2 linked regions of the Myxosarcina sp. GI1 genome follow. The protein of the gene in region 1 interacts with the protein of each later gene in a pairwise test. Links are inferred from orthologs where the notes say so. Each region holds a gene or a part of one and is shown in the gene's direction. Other genes may lie near its edges.

Region 1 (10,388 bases):
TGATATTATCTGCGTCACAACTCAAGTCGATCCCTCAGACTGTCGAATTGTGTTCACCGTGCCACCAGGACAAGATCCCCAATTAACCCGCGATTTGGTCTTTGAAAATTTGTTAGCTGCCGATGATGGTCAGCAAACAGACGGAGTATATACTCTAACTGATAATGACTCCGAAAACCAAATTTTTGAAGGTGTGGGCAAGATTTTAGAGGATATCGGCATCAACCGTACGAGTAACACTGCTCGTAAATCTCCAGAAAAAATCGATCTGCGTCCCTTTCTCGATCCTGCTGATGGAGGTACGGGCAGTCAACTCAAACAAGACAAGGCTGGTGTTTCTACAGGCAACCCCTCGGAACGCAAACCTGCAGTATTTCGCTAAACCTATCTTAAAGTAGAGTTACTTCTGCTGTATTACTTCTAAGATTGACTGTAGATTTTAGGAGTATTTAACTCTGTAGCGATCGCTACAGAGTTAAGACAAACATTGATGAAGTTACCAGATTTAAATTCGCGATCGCTCGATCGCATTATTGAAATGGCTTGGGAAGATCGAACGCCTTTTGGAGCAATTGAGGCTCAGTTTGGTCTGTCGGAAGATCGGGTCATTGCTATTATGCGCCGAGAACTAAAAGCCTCTAGCTTTAGAATGTGGCGCAAACGAGTTTCGGGACGCAAAACCAAACATTTAGCCAAACGCAAATTTGTTGAGGGTAGATTTAAATCTCAAAATCAGAAGTAAAAAGTTTATGTATTGGTAATACCTACAATCACCAAAATCCTCGTCTACCGTTGGGCAAAATAGTCAGCCAGTTGGTTTTGGCAGTCTCTAATTGTTCTTTATCGATCTTAGCATTGGTTAAATTAGCACCGCTGAGATTAACACCTTTTAGCTTACAGCGATCGAAATTAGCCTCGCTCAGGTTTGCACCGCGCAAATCGGCACCCTCCAAATTAACCTCAACAAAAAAAGCGCGATTTAGTTTGGCATTACGCAAGATTGCTTGACGCATATCCGAACTACTAAAATTGCAAAAGCTCAAATCCGCACTCTGAAAATTAGTTTTAATCATTATTGAGTTTTGAAAGTTACTTTCCGCCAGTTCGGATTTTTGCAAGTCTTGCCTACTGAGGTCTTTTAAGCCAAAGTCTCTTCTACCTGTAGCATAGGCATCTATAATAATTTCTGCCTCTACCTTAACAGGCTTGGGTTTTTCTCTAGCAGCATTGCGGTCTAAACCGCCAGCAGTTCTTTTACTATTAAGTGTTAATCGATTTCTAGAGGAATTTTTACCTAAAGGGGAAATTCTATCTCCAAATCTGTGAGCAGTTCTAGAACCTGCTTGTCGAGGATTAGGAATAATATTTCTACGTAAAGGAAGACTATTTGTCCGAGAAAGTGGAGAGCTACGTGGCTCCTCAACCTTGGTGTGGCTAATTATGCTTTCAGCCAAACTATCAACATGATGTTCGATATCTAGTGCCTGCAAAACCTCATCGGCAGTCTTATAACGATTTTTAACCGATACCTCCAACATTTGGGTTAAAATATCGACAAAACTATCGCTGACTTTGATATTTTTAAACCAGTCAATTTCTCCTGTTATGGGATCGCACTCTAGATTTTTAGGAGCTTTTCCCGTCATTAAATAAATACAGGTAACACCCAAAGCATAAACATCACTGGAATATACGGGACGCATTGCCAACTGTTCGGGAGGGGCAAAACCAGGAGTACCTACAGCAAAGGCAGTCAACGCGGTAGCATCTCCACCAGCTACCGTATTGCCCTGATTTTTGACAACGCCAAAATCAATTAGCACCAGTCTATTATCGATTTCTCTTCTAATGATGTTAGCTGGTTTTATATCGCGGTGAATTACTTTTTGAGCGTGAATGTCTTTAAGAATAACTAAAATTTCTTTAAGAACCTGCCTGATCTGGGTTTCGTTTAAAACTCCGTTTTTCTTAACTTCCTGTTGTAAATTATTACCTTTAACAAATTCTTGTATTAAATAGAATTGCTGTCTATCTTCAAAATAATCGAGTAGTCTGGGGATTTGGGGATGATTGCCGATTCTTCCTAAAGTTTTAGCTTCGCGCTCGAAAAGTTCCCTTGCCATCGACAAAAAGTTAGGATTATCAGTGTTGGGACGTAACTGTTTGATCACGCACAAGGGATTTCCTGGTAGTGAAAGATCGGCAGCCAAAAAAGTCGCACCAAAACCTCCTTTCCCTAGACCTTTCACTAAATGATAGCGACCGTGCAACAACAGTTTTGCTCCACAAGCTCTACAATTTTTAGCTTTGGGATGATTGATAGGTTTGGGGCAAGTTGGATTGAGGCAATAACTCATTCAAAATACCTAATAATACGCCGTCCAATAAAGTTTGATTCAACTAGATATTTTATTTAGGCAGCAAATCTCGTTGGCGATTGAATTTCTAGACTCTAGTTACTTATCAACAGCATATCCTAAGTTTTTAGTATTTGGGGTGACTAAAGTTAATAAGATAATTTTATTCAACAGTCTATGACTTGTTTTACTCTGAAAACCACCTGTTTTGACTTTTAGAATAGTTTACTTCATGATAACTGTATAGACAAAATAATTTTAAATTACCAGATTTTTGAAACAAAAGCTGTATTCGTATCGTAATAAAGTTAAATAATTTATCTGTAAATATACCGAAAGAATAAAACAAAATTTTAAAACCTCGCTTATTGCTACGGGAATTCAAGCAAACAAAATGGTCAATCGTAAAAATGTAAATTTAAAAAAAAGCGATCGCGGCGCAACATTTCAAATGGTTGTTTAGTATTCGAACTACAGTCTGTAAAGCCGTAAGCTTTAAAAAAAGCTATAGTTGCAACGCTTATTAGTTTTGCTAACTGCCTTGGCGTGGTAAGCGGAGTAATTTCTGACTTCGTGAATATACTTATTAAGGTTAGAATATTTGAGCGGAAAAAATTTGTTGGGATAATTCAGGATTCGATGCGCGTCTCTTTAAACTGGTTAAAAGAATTAGTCGATGTCAATCTATCTCCAGAAAAGTTGGGGAAAATATTAACGATCGCAGGCTTTGAGTTAGAAGCCATTGAAGATTTACGAGCCAATGCCGATGGCGTAGTAGTAGGAAAAGTAATTAAACGAGATCGTCATCCCAATGCCGATAAGCTTAGTGTTTGTGTAGTAGATGTCGGCACGGAAACTCCTTTAAATATTGTTTGCGGCGCAGCTAATGTCAGAGCCGATATTTATGTACCAGTAGCCACAGTTGGTACTTATTTACCCGCGATCGATCTCAAGCTAAAGCGTACCAAACTACGGGGCGAACCTTCAGAAGGAATGATTTGTTCTCTAACTGAGTTGGGTTTAGAAACCGAATCGGACGGTATCTATATTTTTCCCACAGAAAATTTACAGCCTGGAGATGATGTACGTCCTCTATTGGGTTTGGATGATGTAATTTTAGATTTGGCAACCACAGCCAATCGCGCCGATGCCTTGAGTATGGTAGGAATAGCGCGAGAAGTGGCAGCATTGACCGATAAAACCGTGCGCTTGCCTCAAATACCAGAAATAGATATTTCACAAAATAATTCTCTGTCAATTGAGATTGAAGATAAACAAGCTTGCCCTGCATACATCGGTACGGTTATCGAAGACGTAAAACTAGCAGGTTCTCCCGACTGGCTCAGGCGGCGATTGCAAAATGCAGGAGTTCGACCGATTAACAATGTCGTCGATATAACTAACTATGTACTGTTGGAATGGGGACAGCCCCTACATGCTTTCGACCGTGAAAAATTGCAGCAGGTAGCTGGTAAGAGCGATTTAACTATTGGTGTGCGGTTTGCCAAAACTCAAGAAACTCTCAAAACGTTAGATGACAAAGAGAGAAGCTTGAGCGATCGCAACTTGTTAATTACCGCTAATGACCAACCAGTAGCTCTAGCAGGAGTTATGGGTGGAGCGGCTACAGAAGTCGATAATAATACTCAAAATATCGTTTTAGAAGCGGCGTTGTTCGATCCCGTTACTATTCGTCGTTCTTCTCGCGCCGTAAGTTTGCATAGTGAGGCTTCGACTCGTTACGAACGAGGTGTCAATCAGGTAGAGATAGATGCAGCTAGCAATCGAGCGATCTCCTTACTGCAAGAATTGACGGGCGGTAATGCGATCGCGCAAACTATAGCTGATAACCGAGTCGCTTCAGGTAGTAAAAGTACCATAGAACTACGGTTGTCGAGAATTCATCAGGTTTTAGGAACGGTTAGGGCAGAAAATGGCAGTGGCTATATTGAAGCTACAGATGTAGAATCAATTCTTTCTGCTTTAGGCTGCAAGTTAGAAACGGTTTCAGAAAGCGAGCGCGTTTGGAGAGTTACCATTCCTCCCTATCGCTATCGAGATTTAGAACGCGAAATCGATCTTATTGAAGAAGTAGCCCGTCTTTATGGTTACGATCGCTTTGAAGATACCCTACCTGCTAAAACCGAACCAGGTTATCTTTCCTTTGAATACTATGTTAAAAACAAGCTGCGAACCACCTTTCGAGGTGTCGGACTGACTGAGGTGGTGCATTATTCGCTAGTCAAGCCAACGGGGAAAGAAATAGCCTTAGCCAATCCTTTATTTGCCGAGTATTCGGCTTTGAGAATCGATTTACTTTCTGGTTTAATCGATGCTTTGGCATACAATTTATCTCAGGGCAATGGCGCGCTCAATGGTTTTGAAATCGAACGAGTCTTCGTACCTACAGAAAATAACCTACAGGAAACCGATGTGGTTGCGGGAATTATGGGCGGCAATTTATTCTCTAGTGGTTTGTGGGTTACTGGTGGCAAAGAAAAGCCAATGACTTGGTATGAGGCAAAAGGTATTTTAGATAATGTCTTTACCAATCTGGGTTTATCCGTAGCATATCAGCCAGAAACTAACGAAGACAGACTGCATCCAGGGCGTACTGCTTCTCTATGGCTAGAGGGCAAAAGTTTGGGAATTTTTGGGCAACTTCACCCCCAACTAGGACAGCAACGGGATTTACCAGAAGAAGTTTATTTATTTCAACTGGCGTTTGATGTTTTATTGGCAGCGTTAGAGCGAGAAGAACTTATTACACCAAAATTTCAAGCTTATTCAACTTATCCAGGTGCGGTTAGAGATCTGGCATTTTTTGCACCTATGGAGTTGTCGGTAGCCGCATTAGAGCGTGCGATGTCCAAAGCAGGGGGTAAGCTGCTACAGGAAATTGCCATCTTTGATGAATATAAAGGTAAAAACGTCCCTGAAGGACAGCGCAGTCTGGCTTTTAACTTAATCTATCGAGCGAGCGATCGCACTTTAAGCGATAAGGATGTCGATCCAGTTCACCAAAAAGTACGCGATACTCTGGTTAAAAAGTTTGATGTCACCCTTCGTAGTTGACATAAAAAAATGCTGTATTTTTCAACGTCTAGAAACTCGATCGCAACAGCCTCCTTTGCCCTTGGCTTCATACATGGCTAGATCGGCAGCGGACAAGTATTCGTGACAATCCTGGTATTTAGGATCGGAAATAACAATGCCAATGCTAGCCTTGAGTACGATCGTATGACCGTTAAGCTCTAACTTTTGATTTAGCGATCGCTGAATTTTGCTGGTACAATCTCTGGCATTTTTTAAGCTGTCAATATCTTCTAAAAGAATTACAAATTCATCGCCACCAAAACGCGATATGGTATCGCTCTCTCGCAGACAACTCCACAGGCGACGAGCAACTTCAATCAGTACCTGATTACCTGCTAAATGTCCCAGACGGTCGTTGACTTGCTTAAAATCGTCTAGATCGATAAATAATAACGCAAAAGTTCGTTCCCGATGCCGTTGATATATTTTAAGAGTATGCTCGAACCGCTCGATCAATCCACTGTAGTTTAGTAATCCTGTTAGAACATCGCAACAGGAGACTTTATTCAGTCTTTCAATTTCTCGCTCGTAGCTGTTGTCTTGAATGAGCCAGCATAACCCGATCGTTTTACCAGTCGAACTATAAAGAATAGATACAGATAGTGTAGCTGAGATTGGTTCGGTTTCCCAAGGCTGTAAACATACTCTTTTTTTCTCCAATGGCTTGCCATGAACTAACTGCTCGATAATCGATTTACGAAAATGCGATCGCTCGGTTTCGGCTATAAAAATGCTTAAAAGTTTACCGACTAAAAGCACTTGAGGAACCTTAAGCAGCTTCGCTGCTGCTTGATTTACTTCTTGGATACCACCCCAGCGATCGGTAATTACATAAGCTGCCGAAGAATTGAGAAATATTGTTTTATAACGATGAAGCTTCCACTCTGCTATATCTCTATCTATTGCTAACTTCTTAAACTGCCGCTGAAAATCTTCTAGAGAAAAAGTAAATTTGCTTAGTAACTCTGATAATAACTCAGGCGATCGCCCTAAATTTTCGTAATGTATTTTTTCTAACTCTTGATGGACAAACTGAATCGATTGCTCTAAACTATTTTCTTTCATTGCAAGCTTCAGGCAGTGATTAGCCTAGACCAAGTTAGTGAATATACTTAAATTTAAAGCAATCTTTTTTATATCTGTGTTCGATAGTGAACATAAATTACACTCGCAAATGTACATTACGAAAACCAATTAGTTTACTGAAGCTTATTTAATGTTTTGTAAAATTAAAACTGAATTTAATTTACAATTCTAAGTTATTAAGTTAATTTACAATTTAAGTTAGCGTAGCGAGCAAACGATGATTTACTTTGACGGAAACTTCTTTTGTACCTCTTAACTGGCAAGAATTAACTTTACGGTTGAGTATTGCTTTTATAGTCGGTGCGACGATTGGTTTGGAAAGAGAAATTAAAAGCAAACCAGCAGGATTAAGAACTAATATTTTGGTGTGTTTTAGTTCGGCTTTAATAGTCATCGTACCAATTCAAATAGGAGCGGCACAACAAAATCTAGATGTTTTAGGCAGAGTTATTTCTGGAGTAATTACGGGCGTAAGCTTTATTGGTGGCGGAACGATACTCCGCGATCCAGACCGAGTAAAAGGCTTAACTTCAGCAGCAGCAATTTGGGTTACAGCAGTATTAGGAATTACTATTGGTTGCGGTTTGTTGTGGTTAGGAATAATTGGAGCTACAGTAACCTGGGTAGTTCTGAGATTATTTGCTATTTGGGAAAAAAAACTTTGAAATTACTTTAGTTTGTCAAAGGTTAATAAATCTCTGACAAAAATCAGTAATGTCGATCGGAAACTTGCCGTAGTTGCTTAGATGCTAAAGTTAAAAAAGCTCTACTGATTGCTCTTTTGAACTTTACTCCCAAATAAACTTAGGCTGTAAGCTAAAGTACGCAGGGTAAGTCTGGCAGTTAGAATTTTTTTTGGAGCGATCGCCTATCCTAAATCAGTCTTCAATAATGCAGCATAAAAGCGAGAAAATCAATTTCAACAGCAAAATTTTTTATCTAGTTTGTCTGCTTTTAATGTTGTTTAGTTTAAAAGGGCAATTGAATCTACACCAGTTACAATCTTACTTGCGCGGTTCTGCTCATTTGATTTCCAAGATACACAGATATTTTAACCAACCGCGATCGCTCAAAAGACCTCAAAGTTATCCTCCTAGTCTTTACGGCACACAACCGCTAGTTATGGAAGGAGGCGATCCCTACATTCGGGCATTGATGCGAACGATTACCGCTAGTGAGTCTAATGTTGCTCGTCCTTATAACGTTATTTACGGCGGTCGAATGGTAGAAGATTTAAGCGAACATCCCGAAATTTGCGTTCCCATAGTAGCAGGACCAAATGTTGGCAATTGCAGCACTGCCGCAGGACGCTATCAGATGCTCGATATTACCTGGGAAAAACAAGCCCAACGCTATCATCCCAAGCCTTCTGGTTTGTGGATGTGGAGAAGCTATAGCTTTGCTGCTGAATATCAAGATCTAGTGGTTCATGATTGGTTGAGCGATCGCGGAGTTTGGAATGCCGATATACCCCAACTATTGCGCCAGGAAAGAATTGATGTAGTATTGCGGTTGCTTTCGTTCACCTGGACGAGTCTGGGATACGGAATTGAAACCAATTCTATGAGTAGATATTTGCCCCAGGTCTACCAAAATATGTTGCAAGAAGAATTAAACAATGAACAATGAACATTGCTAAATGCTCATTGCTCATTGAAATGACGATAGTATGACTGAGAGGCGATCGAGTTTTTTGTTTGAGTCTCTTACTTTATAGCTTTATTTTATAGATGCGATCGCTATGTTCGTTGATTTATCGATCTTAGTTGGTTTGGGAATATTTGCGGGACTTTTGGCAGGTATTCTGGGTATCGGTGGCGGTACGGTTTTGGTACCGATTATCAAGACTTTAGGCTACACTCCAGTGCAGGCAGTAGCAACCAGCAGTTTGGCAATTGTCATGACTTCTATTTCAGGCACTTTCCAAAATTGGCGCATGGGCAATCTCAATTTACGACAGGTTATCTTACTAGCCTTACCTTCCTTATTTACCGCCCAATTAGGTGTATGGATTGCCAGTTCGATTCCGCCATACATTTTATTATTAGCTTTTGCCTGTTTTCTGCTCCTCAATATCTTTTTAACCAATTTACGCAAGATGGCGATCGCCCGAACCAGGGATACAGATGGTTCTGCCAAACTCAATCCAGCTCTAGCGAGAATTTTTACTGGCGGTATTTCTGGTGTTCTGGCTGGTTTGTTTGGTATTGGTGGCGGCGTTATTTTAGTTCCCCTACAAATAGTGCTGTTGGGAGAAAAAATCAAATCGGCAATCCAAACCAGTTTGGCTGTAATCGTCCTCACTTCTATTTCTGCCTGTATCGGACACGCTAATCGAGGCAATATTCTCTGGTTTGAAGGCATTGTCCTGGGTATAGGAGGCTTAATCGGAGCACAATTCAGTTCGCGATTTTTACCGAGATTGCCCGATAAGTTTGTAACTCTCAGCTTTGATTTTTTGCTAGGTTTGCTCTCGATTTACGTTTTTTACCAAGCATACAACAGCTACACGACACGCTAGCGCAATCGCACCTGTTTCGATCTTTGGTTCGTTGTCAATAGCCAAAAAAATTTGTTAGCTTATACATAGTCGTTATGAGTATGTATAAACAACAAATAATCTCATGGTAAAAATAGTTGGCATTGCAGGGAGTCTACGAGACAATTCTTATAGCGTTTTAGCACTTCAACAGGCAACAAACAGGATTAAAGCTTTAGGTGCAGAAGCAGAAATTATCGATCTTAAGGAAATGAAATTACCTTTTTGTGATGGTGGCGATGACTATCCCGATTATCCAGATGTTGAGGTAATGAGAGCTAAAGTAAAAGCTGCTGACGGTTTGATTTTGGCAACACCCGAATATCACGGTAGCGTTAGCGGTGTAATTAAAAATGCCTTAGATTTGATGAGCTTCGAGCATTTGTCGGGTAAAGTTGCAGGAGTCATTAGCGTTTTAGGCGGACAATCTAACAGCAACGCTCTAAACGATCTGCGAATAATAATCCGCTGGGTTCACGGTTGGGTAATTCCAGAACAAATCTCCGTAGGACAGGCATGGCAAGCTTTTGACAATGAGGGAAAACTAAAAGACGAAAAGCTCTCCCAAAGATTCGATAGTTTTGCTCAAAGTTTGGTAGAGAATACGGCTAAACTACGTGGTTAATTATCGATTGAGCCAGTCTTGTCCGTAGAGATGTTTGGCGATCGCCGTATTGGTAAGATTATATTGCAGGGGAGTAATGGTAACGTAGCGATCGCCAATCGCCTGTACGTCAGTCACAATATAGGACGGTAAATTATTATCGTTTGGCTGTTCTAAATCTTCAATAATTTCTCCTGCCAGCCAATAATAATTTTTACCGCGAGGATCTTGTCTTTGTTCAAACTTTTCGATGTAGCGGCGCAATCCCTGGCGAGTAACTAACATTCCTTTGATGGCTGTTTCTGCTACTGGCGGAACATTAACGCTGAGTAAGGGTGGTTGGGGAAACTCAGTTTCAACTAAGCGATCGACTAACTTTAGTGCTACGTTCGCAGCAGTTTGAAACTCAAAATCGCTAAAGCTTGCCAAACTAAAAGCGACACTGGGAATACCTTCTAAAGCTCCTTCCATCGCCGCCGAAACCGTTCCCGAATACAAAACATCCGTACCGAGATTGGGACCGTGATTGATGCCAGACAAAACCAGATTGGGGCGATCGCGACAAACAGCATTTAGGGCAAATTTAACGCAATCGGCAGGAGTACCAGAACAAGACCAGGCAGTAACTCTTTTGTCAAAAATAGAATTAACCTCTCTAGCGCGAATTGGCTGATGGATGGTCAGTCCGTGTCCCGTTGCCGAACGT
Region 2 (10,073 bases), on another replicon or contig:
AATTTCTAACTGATTTGGTACATTTGCTTATATCTTATTGTAAATATGTTGCAATCTCTTTGCTAGATCGCTTTTCGGGGTAATCGCATCAAACAGAAAAGTAGAATAAATCGGTAAATAAAGATGTTTACCCAAATGACAAAAGAGTCGTTCAAAGAATCAATAGAAAAATATTTTGGCGGTATCCCAGATAATGGAGTTGTAACTAGAAGTCACCATAAATTGACAGAGAAAGCTTTTTTTCTATTGTTGCTCGATCTATTTGAAGGGAATCTGAATGATAACTTCAGTACCGCGATTGATTTTACTAATGACATTTATCTTACCGTTTAAAAGCTCGACAAATCTTTTGACTATATTTAATCCCAAGCCCGTACCTGGAATGTTGCTGACGTTTTTACCACGATGAAAGGGTTCAAAAATTTTGGGCAAATCTTCAGGGGGAATACCAATGCCGCGATCGCTAATTGTTAAATTTATATATTCTTTAGTTGATGAGAATTTGAATTGAATTAATCCTTCGCTCGATGAATATCTTACTGCATTAGCCAAAAGGTTAGTCAAAATCGACCTTAATAATCGACTATCTATTGCCGCTTCAAGTTTGGTACGATCGCTTGTAAATTCAATCTGGCGATCGCGGTTAGTTTGCTGAAATTCTGTTACTAATTCTCGACAAAATTCAACTAAATCTAGTTGAGAAACTTGAAGATCGATTCTTTCGGTATCTATTTTGCCAATTACCAACAATTCATCGGTCATTTGGGTCATGCGTTCGATATTAATCTCAATATCTGACAGATACTCGATTTTTTCTCTATTAGCCAGCTGGCGATCGTAGCGTTTTAAAGAAGATACTAAAAAAGCAATATTGTTTAAAGGATTGCGAAATTCGTGACATACCATTGAAACAAAACGAGAGCGAACTTCATTAAGATGTTTTAGTTGTTGATTGGCTCTACTCAACTCCGAGGTTCGCTCTCTCACTCTTTGCTCTAGTTCTTCATTAGTCTGTTGGAGAATATTTTCACTAAGTTTGCGTTGGGTAATATCGCGAAAAGTAACTACTGCCCCTACTAACTTACCTTTTTCATCGTGCATGGGAGTGCTGATATACTCTACGGGAAAACTAGTGCCATCTTTGCGCCAGAATACTTCATTTTCGACTCGATGCACTGCACCATCTTTAAAAGCAGCATAAATCGGACAGTCTTTGCTAAGATACTCAGCACCATCGCCTTTGGAATGATGCAAAACCGCGTGCATCGACTTGCCAATTAAATCTTCCATTTCCCAACCAATTATCGCCGCCGCCGCAGGATTGACAAAAGTAACATTGCCCTCCAAATCTAAGCCGTAAACCCCTTCTCCTACAGAATCGAGGATGAGTTGATGTTGACGACGTAAGTTAGCGAGTTCGATATCGGTTTGTCGATGCGATCGCGATGTCATTTTACTTTTAATTTTTAACTTTTAAATCGCGGCGCATTCCCTTGCGTCTTTCGCCGAACAGCCTCTGAAAGAGGCAAGCGACGCTTAGTCGCGTCTTTGGGCGTATCCGCCCTGTGGGTCGCCGCTCCTTTTGACTTTTGATATAACGGTAGCTTTTGTTACTACTCGATGCTCAGTTCGAGTATTTATTAGAAGTAACAGATTTGAGTTTGGTTAAAAAAAGATAACTAAACATGAAGACTATTTTAGTCATAGAAGATGAAACACAAACGAGAAAAGTTTTGCTTAACTGTCTTAAGTTTGAAGGATTTAAGGCGTTTGAAGCAGACAATGGTAGGGCAGGTTTGGATATAGCCCAAAAGCATCATCCAGATTTAATTGTTTGTGACATTATGATGTCCGAAATGGACGGATATGAAGTACTTTCAGCTTTACGACAACAGCTGTCTACTATTGCAATTCCCATTATTTTTTTAACCGCTAAAGTCACGATGTTCGATCGTAGATTTGGAATGAATTTGGGAGCGGAAGATTATCTAACTAAACCCTGTAGCGTCGATCGTCTGATATCTGCAATTAAAACCAGACTAAAAAGAACAGAAGAATTACAGCGATGGCATAATTCTCGTTTCAATGCTGCTGATTCTAGTTTTTTTGAATCTCATAATTTGCCTGAGTGTATCAAAATAACTAAAGTATTTGAATTTATCGAGGAAAATTATCATCGACCATTAGAACTTAAAGAAGTAGCATCTACACTCGGTTATTCTCCTGCTTATTTAACTCATTTAGTACGTCAAAAAACTGGACGTACGATCAAACAATGGATTATCGAGCGACGCATGGATAAAGCTCGTAAACTACTGCTTAATAGCGATCGCTCCGTAACCCAAATTGCTCGCAAAACTGGCTATTTAGATACGGGTTATTTTATTCGTCAGTTTAAAAGTTTGCATGGAACTACCCCTAACTTATGGCGCAATAATCCCAAACAAAAAGAAATTGCCTGATGTTTTATTGCAATGATAATTAGATTTTATTTATATATAGCGATCGCTTGTTTGTCTAATTCGTGACTGCGACTGGGAGACATAATTTCTAAAGTTTCTGACAGGTAAGCCACCCGATAACTGGAACTATAGTTTCAGTATTCATTGCTAAACCTTCCATCTTCAAAACCACTATAAAAATGGTTGCACCAAGAGAGTTACCAACTTTCAACTGCAAAATATTTTAAAATTTATAGATTGAGAAAATATCAACTACGATCGCAAGACTTTATTTCTTTACGACTTTCAATATTTAAATAAACTCGATCGCAAATAAATACAGCGGTTTGCAGATCGCTTAAGTACAAATTCCAACTTAGAAAAGATAGGTTAAATTTCTTTTGCCTTTTGCATCGCGGCGCGTTCCCTTGCGCCGTAAGACGGCGCGGGGTCGCCGCTCCTTTTGCCTTTTGCCTTTTGCCTGACTAAACCAAAGTATACTTAATGCGACCGAGAAGTGCTGTAATTAGGTTGGTGACTTTTGAACGCAGATAACTATTTATTGGGGTTCGATCCTGGAAGAGACAAGTGCGGTATTGCCGTAACAGAAACTAACGGACGCATAGTTTATCATCAGGTAATTGAATCATCATTAGCGATCGCTACTATCGATCGCTTATGTCAGCAATTTTCCATCATCACAATAGTTATTGGTAATGGAACTACCGCCAAAAGTTGGCAGCACGACATCGAAGCCAATCTGTCTGAGGCGATCGAAGTTATAGCAGTAGATGAAAAAAATAGTACTTTAGAAGCACGCGATCGCTACTGGAGTATATATCCTCCTCAAGGACTGCAAAAACTAATTCCCAAAGGAATGCGGCTTCCCCCCCGTCCTGTAGACGATATTGTCGCTATTTTGTTAATCGAGCGTTATTTGGGTTTGCCAAGCTAATAAATAGTTAGATTTTAGATCTAACTGTAAATGTATAGTCACTACCAGCTTCTAATTGATAATCAGAGCGTTCTAAAAAACGTTCGAGTGGTTCTTTAATTAATGCCTTACCCAAAGAAGGTCGAACCAATAGTTGCTTTTGGCAAAAATGCCATTGAAACTGCCACTGATATTCAGCAGCCTGAACCTCTCCTTCGATTTTGCCCAACGGAAAAGATTGTTGAGTGATACGAACATAAGCGATAGTTTCTGGTAGATGGCGAAAGTTCACAATTGATTAAGTAATTAGGCTGGCAAATATAGTGCAATTTTATTAACTAATATAAGATTGTTTTTGGGAAATTTAAATTTCTCCAGGTAAAACTAACTTTAAAATTTAGCGATCGCTATTTAACTAACGATCTTTGTCGCTCCCTTAATAATCAAGTATGGAAAATTTAGTACCGACTCTTTATGGCTGGGGAATTATTCTTTCTCAACTACTAGCATTGTTATGTATTGTTGTCGGTATTGCTAAAGGTTTTGTAATTTACGCTCAAAATGTTTTTTTTATTGCTGGTGCGGCAACTGCTTTTCAATCTAGTCGTCTGGCAATGGGCTATTCTTTTTCTTTAGGACTGAGTTTTCTAATTGGGTCGAGTATTCTCAAAACTGCGATCGCTCCCGACTGGAATGATATCGCGCAATTAGCGGCAATTATTGCCTTGAGGACGGTAATCAATTTTCTACTGCTACGAGCGATCGACGTTGGCAATTCCACCATACAGCAATCACAGTAATTTTTGTGGTCAATTCGACTACTAAGCGATCGCTTTTAAAATATTTTTGAGACTAATTTTTGATTCCCGTAGTACCAATACCCTGAATAAACTGTTTCTGTCCGATTAAAAATAAGGTCAAAACGGGAACAGTAGCGATAACTACTGCTGCCATTAATAGCGACCAATTATTAGTAAACTGTTCTTGAAATTCTGATAGAGCTAACTGTACGGTTCTTAACTCTGGTCGAGTAGTAAATACTAAAGGTTTAAATAAATCGTTCCACTCGCCAATAAAAGTAAATAGAAATAAAGTTATCAAAGCAGGACGAGATAAGGGCAGCATAATACGAGTTAAAATTTGCCAGCGATTAGCACCGTCAATAGTTGCGGCTTCTTCTAGCTCTATAGGAATGCTAGCAAAATACTGACGCATCAAAAAAATTCCAAAGCCATTGGCTGTTGTCGGTAAAATTAAAGCCCAATAACTGTTAATTAAATGCCCCCACTTTAAAATTACAAATATGGGAATTACCAATAACTGAAAGGGAATGACTAAAGTAGCTAAAACTAATAGTAAAATTCCTTCCCGACCCCAAAACTTCAATCTAGCCAAAGCATACCCTGCCAAAGCCGAAGTAATAATTTGACCCGCAGTTACGGCTAAAGCCACCAGGGTAGAATTAGCAAAAGCTAGTAAAAACTTTCCTCTAGTCCAGGCTTCTCGGTAATTGTCTAAAGTAATAGCCTCATTAGTAGATTGAGGCGTAGAAAAAGAAGTAACCAAAACTATTCCTAAAGGGAATAAGACTATAATCGCACCTACGATTAACAGGCAAAAAATTAATAACTTATTAAGAAGTAAACTAGATACTAGCGGCGATCGCTTGGAGTTAGCTAAAGATTGGTTCATTGCTTTTGACGATTCTTAAGCCTCAGCCCTATACGCTTTTCTCAGGAACAATCAGGAACAAAAAGGTTTATGATAGCACTTAATTAGGGTAGGTGAGAGTATATGCAAAAACAACAGACCTATATTATTTTAATTTTGGTGTTGGTGGCAGCGGCGATCGCTACCTTAATAACCATTCCACCTCAGTTGGGTTTAGACCTTAGAGGAGGAGCGCAGTTAACCATTCGTGTCAAACCGACTCCTGAAGTACAAGAAATAAAACCAGACGATTTAAAAGCCGTACAGCGAGTTTTGGAAAATCGCATCAATGAATTTGGTGTCTCGGAAACTGCCGTACAAACTGTAGGGGATGATAAAATTTCGATTCAGCTACCAGGAGAAAGCGACCCAGAAACCGCCGAAAGACGTTTGCAAGGAACGGCAAAATTAGAATTTAAAGAGCAAAAGCCAGGAACTGAAGGAGAATTAGCTGCTGAATCTCAAGTCAGACAGCAACAGCAGCTACAGCTATCTATTTTAAATTCCCAAGAGCTAGCAGCAGAAAATCAAGCCGAGATAGCCAAACTAAGGGAATCTTTACGCCAGTCTAACCAGGCAATTGCCGAATTATTTCAATCGGTAGGTTTAACGGGAACTAGTTTAAAAGATGCTCGCCCGCAACCCGATGCCACTGGCAATCGTTGGGAAGTGGCGATTAATTTTGACGATGAAGGGGGCAAGAAATTTGCCGAACTGACCAAAAACCTTGCTGGTACTGGTCGCAGTATTGGCATATTTTTAGATGACGAACTAATTAGTTCCCCAGTCGTGGGACCAGAGTTTGCCAGTACTGGTATTGCTGGCGGTAGAGCGGTAATTACAGGAAACTTTGATGTTGAAAGTGCTAGCGATTTAGCAATTCAAATTAAAGGTGGTTCTCTGCCGTTTCCTGTAGAAGTAGTAGAAAATCGCACTGTGGGTGCTACTCTCGGACAAGACAGCATTCGCCGTAGCATTATTGCTGGAGTGGCTGGTTTAATTCTGGTATTGATATTTATGGCAGTTTACTATCGACTACCAGGAATAATTGCCGATGTTGCGTTAGTAGTCTATGGTTTGTTGACTATGGCTTGCTACGCTTTAGTCGGGGTTACGCTGACGCTACCTGGAATTGCGGGTTTTATTCTCAGTATTGGCATGGCGGTAGATGCTAATGTCTTGATTTTCGAGCGCACTAGAGAAGAATTACGAGGGGGTAAAACCCTTTACCGTTCGGTAGAGTCTGGATTTTATCGCGCTTTTTCCAGTATTCTCGATAGTAACGTGACGACAGCGATCGCCTGTTTGGCTTTATTGTGGCTGGGATCTGGTTTGGTCAAAGGTTTTGCAGTTACTTTATTAATAGGTGTAATCGTCAGTATGTTTACTGCCGTTACTTGCAGTCGAACTTTGATGTTACTAATGGTGTTAGGTATGCCCAAAGTCAGACAGAAACCAGAATTATTTTGCCCCAATCTGAGTGGGCGTAGTTAATCCCTCAGAAATGTCACTAACTAACTGCTTATCTTTCAACCTATGATTAAATTTAGTGTCACTAAAAAACGCAATCTTTGGTGGGCAATTTCTGGAATAGCATTTATCGCCAGTATTGCCGCTATGGTAATCTCGTTTACTATTTTAAATGCACCCATACGCCCTGGGATTGATTTTATTGGCGGAACTCGCCTGCAATTCGAACGGGATTGTTCGATCGCCAATAATTGCGATCGCCCGATTGAGACAGCAGAAGTGAGAGAAGTTCTAGAAGCGCAAAATTTAGGCAACAGCAGCATTCAGCTACTAGGAGATAACCAACAGATACTTTCTATTAGAACGCCAAATCTCAATGTCGAACAAAGAACGACTTTGCAATCTGCTCTAAGTGAAAAAATCGGGCAGTTTGACCCCAAAGCTATCCAAATTGATTCTGTAGGACCTACCGTTGGGGAAGAACTTTTTGTATCGGGTATTTTGGCTTTAATCGTTGCCTTTTTTGGCATTATTGTCTATCTCAGTATCCGTTTCCAGTTTGACTATGCTTTGTTTGCGATTTTGGCATTGTTTCACGATGTTGTAATCACGGCTGGAGTTTTTGCCGTATTAGGTTTGGCAATTGGATTGGAGGTAGACAGTTTATTTTTGGTAGCGTTGCTAACTATCGTTGGTTTTTCGGTAAATGACACGGTGGTTATATACGATCGCATTCGCGAAACTATTACTGCCAATCCCCAGCGTCCGATAAATGAAATTGTCGATGATGCGGTCATTCAAACCCTCGGTCGTTCGATCAATACTACCCTGACTACCATTTTGCCTTTGCTAGCTATTTTCTTGTTTGGCGGACAAACCCTAAAGTTTTTTGCCCTCGCTTTGATTGTCGGTTTTATTTTAGGAGCATACTCTAGTATTTTTGTTGCCAGTACCCTACTGGCTTGGTGGCGTAAGAGTAGGGGGAAAGCTACCCTGGTAACTGCCAAACCAAGTGAGTAAAAAAGTAGGAAGTTCCGAAACGGCAGCAAACCCCTGCTTGCCCTTCTGCAAAGGGCTGTTCGCCGCATTCCTGCTGGAGGTTACTTCAAGGGCTTGCGGCGCGGTAGAAAATATAAAGTAATTTTTAACAGCTACCTTCAAACAGAAATAAAATCAGATGCGGCGAGACTAGTTGTATTTACTCCTGTTACGGTGGCTAATATTTCCTTGGTATCATCAACAAGAATGCTGTTACCCGCGAAAGACAATTCTGCAAATGTTAAACCTCTTGATAAACCGATTAAATTCTCTCCATTAGAAAAGTCGGTAATGGTATCTGCCCCTTCTCCAGCAGCTAAGACAAAAATATCTGTACCCCGACCACCAGTTAAGACATCGTTTCCTAAACCGCCATCGAGAGTATCTTCACCACCTGCGCCGTCTAAAGTATCGTTACCTGCAAGACCAAAAAGTTCATCTTCACCCTTGCCTCCTACAATCGAATCAAAGCCGACCGAGCCAGAAAGGGTATCTTCACCCTGACCACTTACAATTTCATTAACAGGAGTATTCCCAAAATTGAGATCGGTAATGGACTCATCACCTGTTACCTGTACCTGGTAATTAACTTCGTTAAACTGCCTCCCATTGAGGGGTTGTAAATCGCGATTATTAAATTCTAAATCGACACTTTCTAGAAAATCTTCAAATACATCCATTTGCTCTGAGGAAAGTTCGATAGATTCCTCAAAAACAAACCAGTTAACATTTTCACTGAACGGTGGAGTGGTTAACGAACCATTGTAAAACCATCCTGAATTATCAGGTAACACCTCTGCAATCTCAATTTCTTCGGTAAATGCCACAGTGTCTGGTAATTCTCCGTTGGCTACTAGCTCCGAACTAACAGTGTCGAAGACAGGAGCTAATTCTTGGTTGAATTCACCTTCTTCAATTAATACACCTAGAACTGTCAATCCTCCAGTTTCATTGCCATGTACTAGATGCATCTCCAAATCAGAAAGCTCACCATCTACGGCATGTTCGCTTTCTGAATGAAAATGAATGTTAATTAGCTCAAACTCCTCTCCGTTTAGATTGACAAAATTATCATTTCCCGCTTCATAGATAACTTCAAAATTGCTGCCTTTATTTTGAATTTCTATTGCTCCCTCGCCATCGTAGCTATTTTTGAGAATCCGATCGAATTCAATCGGAACAGCATTAGTAATATCAACAGGAGATTGAAAACTATCCGTAACACCAGGCTCAATTTCTATTATCTCTGTAGCAAAAGCTGGTGCAGTCTGCACAAAACCTGACTGACTCACTTGGCGAACTATATATGGGTCGGAGTCTAGATTTGAGAATTCATAAAAACCAGAAGCATCTGTAGTGGTTGTTGCTATGATGTTGCCATTCGAGCCAAGTAATTGAATTTCAAAATTTTCTAATCCTGCTTCTTGTGAATCTCGAACTCCGTCAAAATCAAAATCGATAAAAGTTGTACCAGTAATTGAAGCTACCATCTTTTTAAAATGTGTATTTTGTTACTGAAAATACAATATATTTACGGCAGCACATTTCCTTCCGTATTAACACTGGAATTGGTATGGGGTCTATATTAGTATCTATTTAAGTAATTACTCGGAAGAACACAGTGGTCATACTGTGTATGAGCTTTCGAGCGGCGATCGCGAACGCTCGATAACTAATCAACTTGAATTTTGGCGCGGCAGACGGGTCTTTTTGCTCAGATTGGAAGCAAAGGTTTCCTCTCTGTAGACGATGCGCTTGTTCTACTTTTTTTTTAAGGGTAAAAGGTAAAATTCTGATTCACACCTCGATAAAAGGCAATAGAATGGCTGTGGCTAACCGTACCACCGCAGCTAATAGCAGCGAAAGAGATTTAGATTCTCTTCAATAGTGTCAAAAGTCTAATCTTGATGCGTTTGATGCGTTTTGTCTCTGGCTACCATTGGTATATATATGGATGGCTCTAACGTTATTAATGGAATAGGTTCATGATCGATTCAGCTAAATTTCGGCAGCAGGTTGAGAAACTTTATAATTTAACAGTTTACCTCCGCTGGCTGTTTGTTTTATTTTGCTGGTTAACTTTAGGCGTTTATGGAATTTGGCAAATAAAAAATGCGATCGCGCTCTGGTTCGATTATTTTACCTGGTCGGCAGTATATTACACTTTTCACTTTCATCTCATTCCAACTCTTTGTTTGGCTTTCTGTGTCGGAGTCACAGTATCGACTTTAGTTCGACAGAGTAAAAATATTATTTGGGGAATACCCAAAAGTGAAAAAAAGCAATTAGAAAAACGAGTAAAAAGAATTTTGGCTGTAGGTACCAAGCATCCTCTCTGGAAATGGATTTCTAAATAGATTTAAAGATCCAAAAGCAAAGGATTGTTTGACTGTGCTGCTTTAACTTTAGCGATTATATTATCTTTAAGCTTTTCTAGTTCGGTTTTTAAGATTTTTTTGGCAGCTTTAGGATTACTGGAG

The links.
Region 2: the proteins of pheT (region 1) and secD interact in binary tests that used the Escherichia coli proteins (3 or more experiments, as listed by UniProt). The link is inferred for Myxosarcina sp. GI1 from one-to-one orthologs.

The regions. Positions count from the first base shown.
Region 1 is NZ_JRFE01000017.1:144,227-154,614, reverse strand. The notes cover bases 2,565-5,693. They hold pheT (phenylalanine--tRNA ligase subunit beta), read left to right. Parts: upstream 2,565-2,954; coding sequence 2,955-5,432; downstream 5,433-5,693. Other genes in these bases: KV40_RS32160 (diguanylate cyclase domain-containing protein), read right to left, coding at 5,454-5,693. In the rest of the region: KV40_RS13570 (COP23 domain-containing protein), read left to right, coding at 1-382; KV40_RS13565 (TIGR03643 family protein), read left to right, coding at 491-742; KV40_RS13560 (serine/threonine-protein kinase), read right to left, coding at 771-2,357; more of KV40_RS32160, read right to left, coding at 5,694-6,518; KV40_RS13545 (MgtC/SapB family protein), read left to right, coding at 6,767-7,204; KV40_RS13540 (glycoside hydrolase family protein), read left to right, coding at 7,521-8,168; KV40_RS13535 (sulfite exporter TauE/SafE family protein), read left to right, coding at 8,281-9,060; KV40_RS13530 (NADPH-dependent FMN reductase), read left to right, coding at 9,164-9,703; 5'/3'-nucleotidase SurE, read right to left, coding at 9,704-10,388.
Region 2 is NZ_JRFE01000003.1:109,210-119,282, forward strand. Bases 4,561-7,374 are described here. They hold secD (protein translocase subunit SecD), read left to right. Parts: upstream 4,561-5,169; coding sequence 5,170-6,579; downstream 6,580-7,374. Other genes in these bases: KV40_RS01380 (carbohydrate ABC transporter permease), read right to left, coding at 4,561-5,067; secF (protein translocase subunit SecF), read left to right, coding at 6,622-7,374. Outside these bases: KV40_RS01355 (PAS domain-containing sensor histidine kinase), read right to left, coding at 259-1,452; KV40_RS01360 (response regulator), read left to right, coding at 1,686-2,462; KV40_RS01365 (pre-16S rRNA-processing nuclease YqgF), read left to right, coding at 2,983-3,396; KV40_RS01370 (DUF3146 family protein), read right to left, coding at 3,404-3,667; KV40_RS01375 (DUF1622 domain-containing protein), read left to right, coding at 3,825-4,175; more of KV40_RS01380, read right to left, coding at 4,228-4,560; more of secF, read left to right, coding at 7,375-7,575; KV40_RS37080 (carbonic anhydrase family protein), read right to left, coding at 7,713-9,083; KV40_RS01400 (hypothetical protein), read left to right, coding at 9,579-9,950; KV40_RS01405 (serine/threonine-protein kinase), read right to left, coding at 9,953-10,073. UniProt on the Escherichia coli protein: Part of the Sec protein translocase complex. Interacts with the SecYEG preprotein conducting channel. SecDF uses the proton motive force (PMF) to complete protein translocation after the ATP-dependent function of SecA.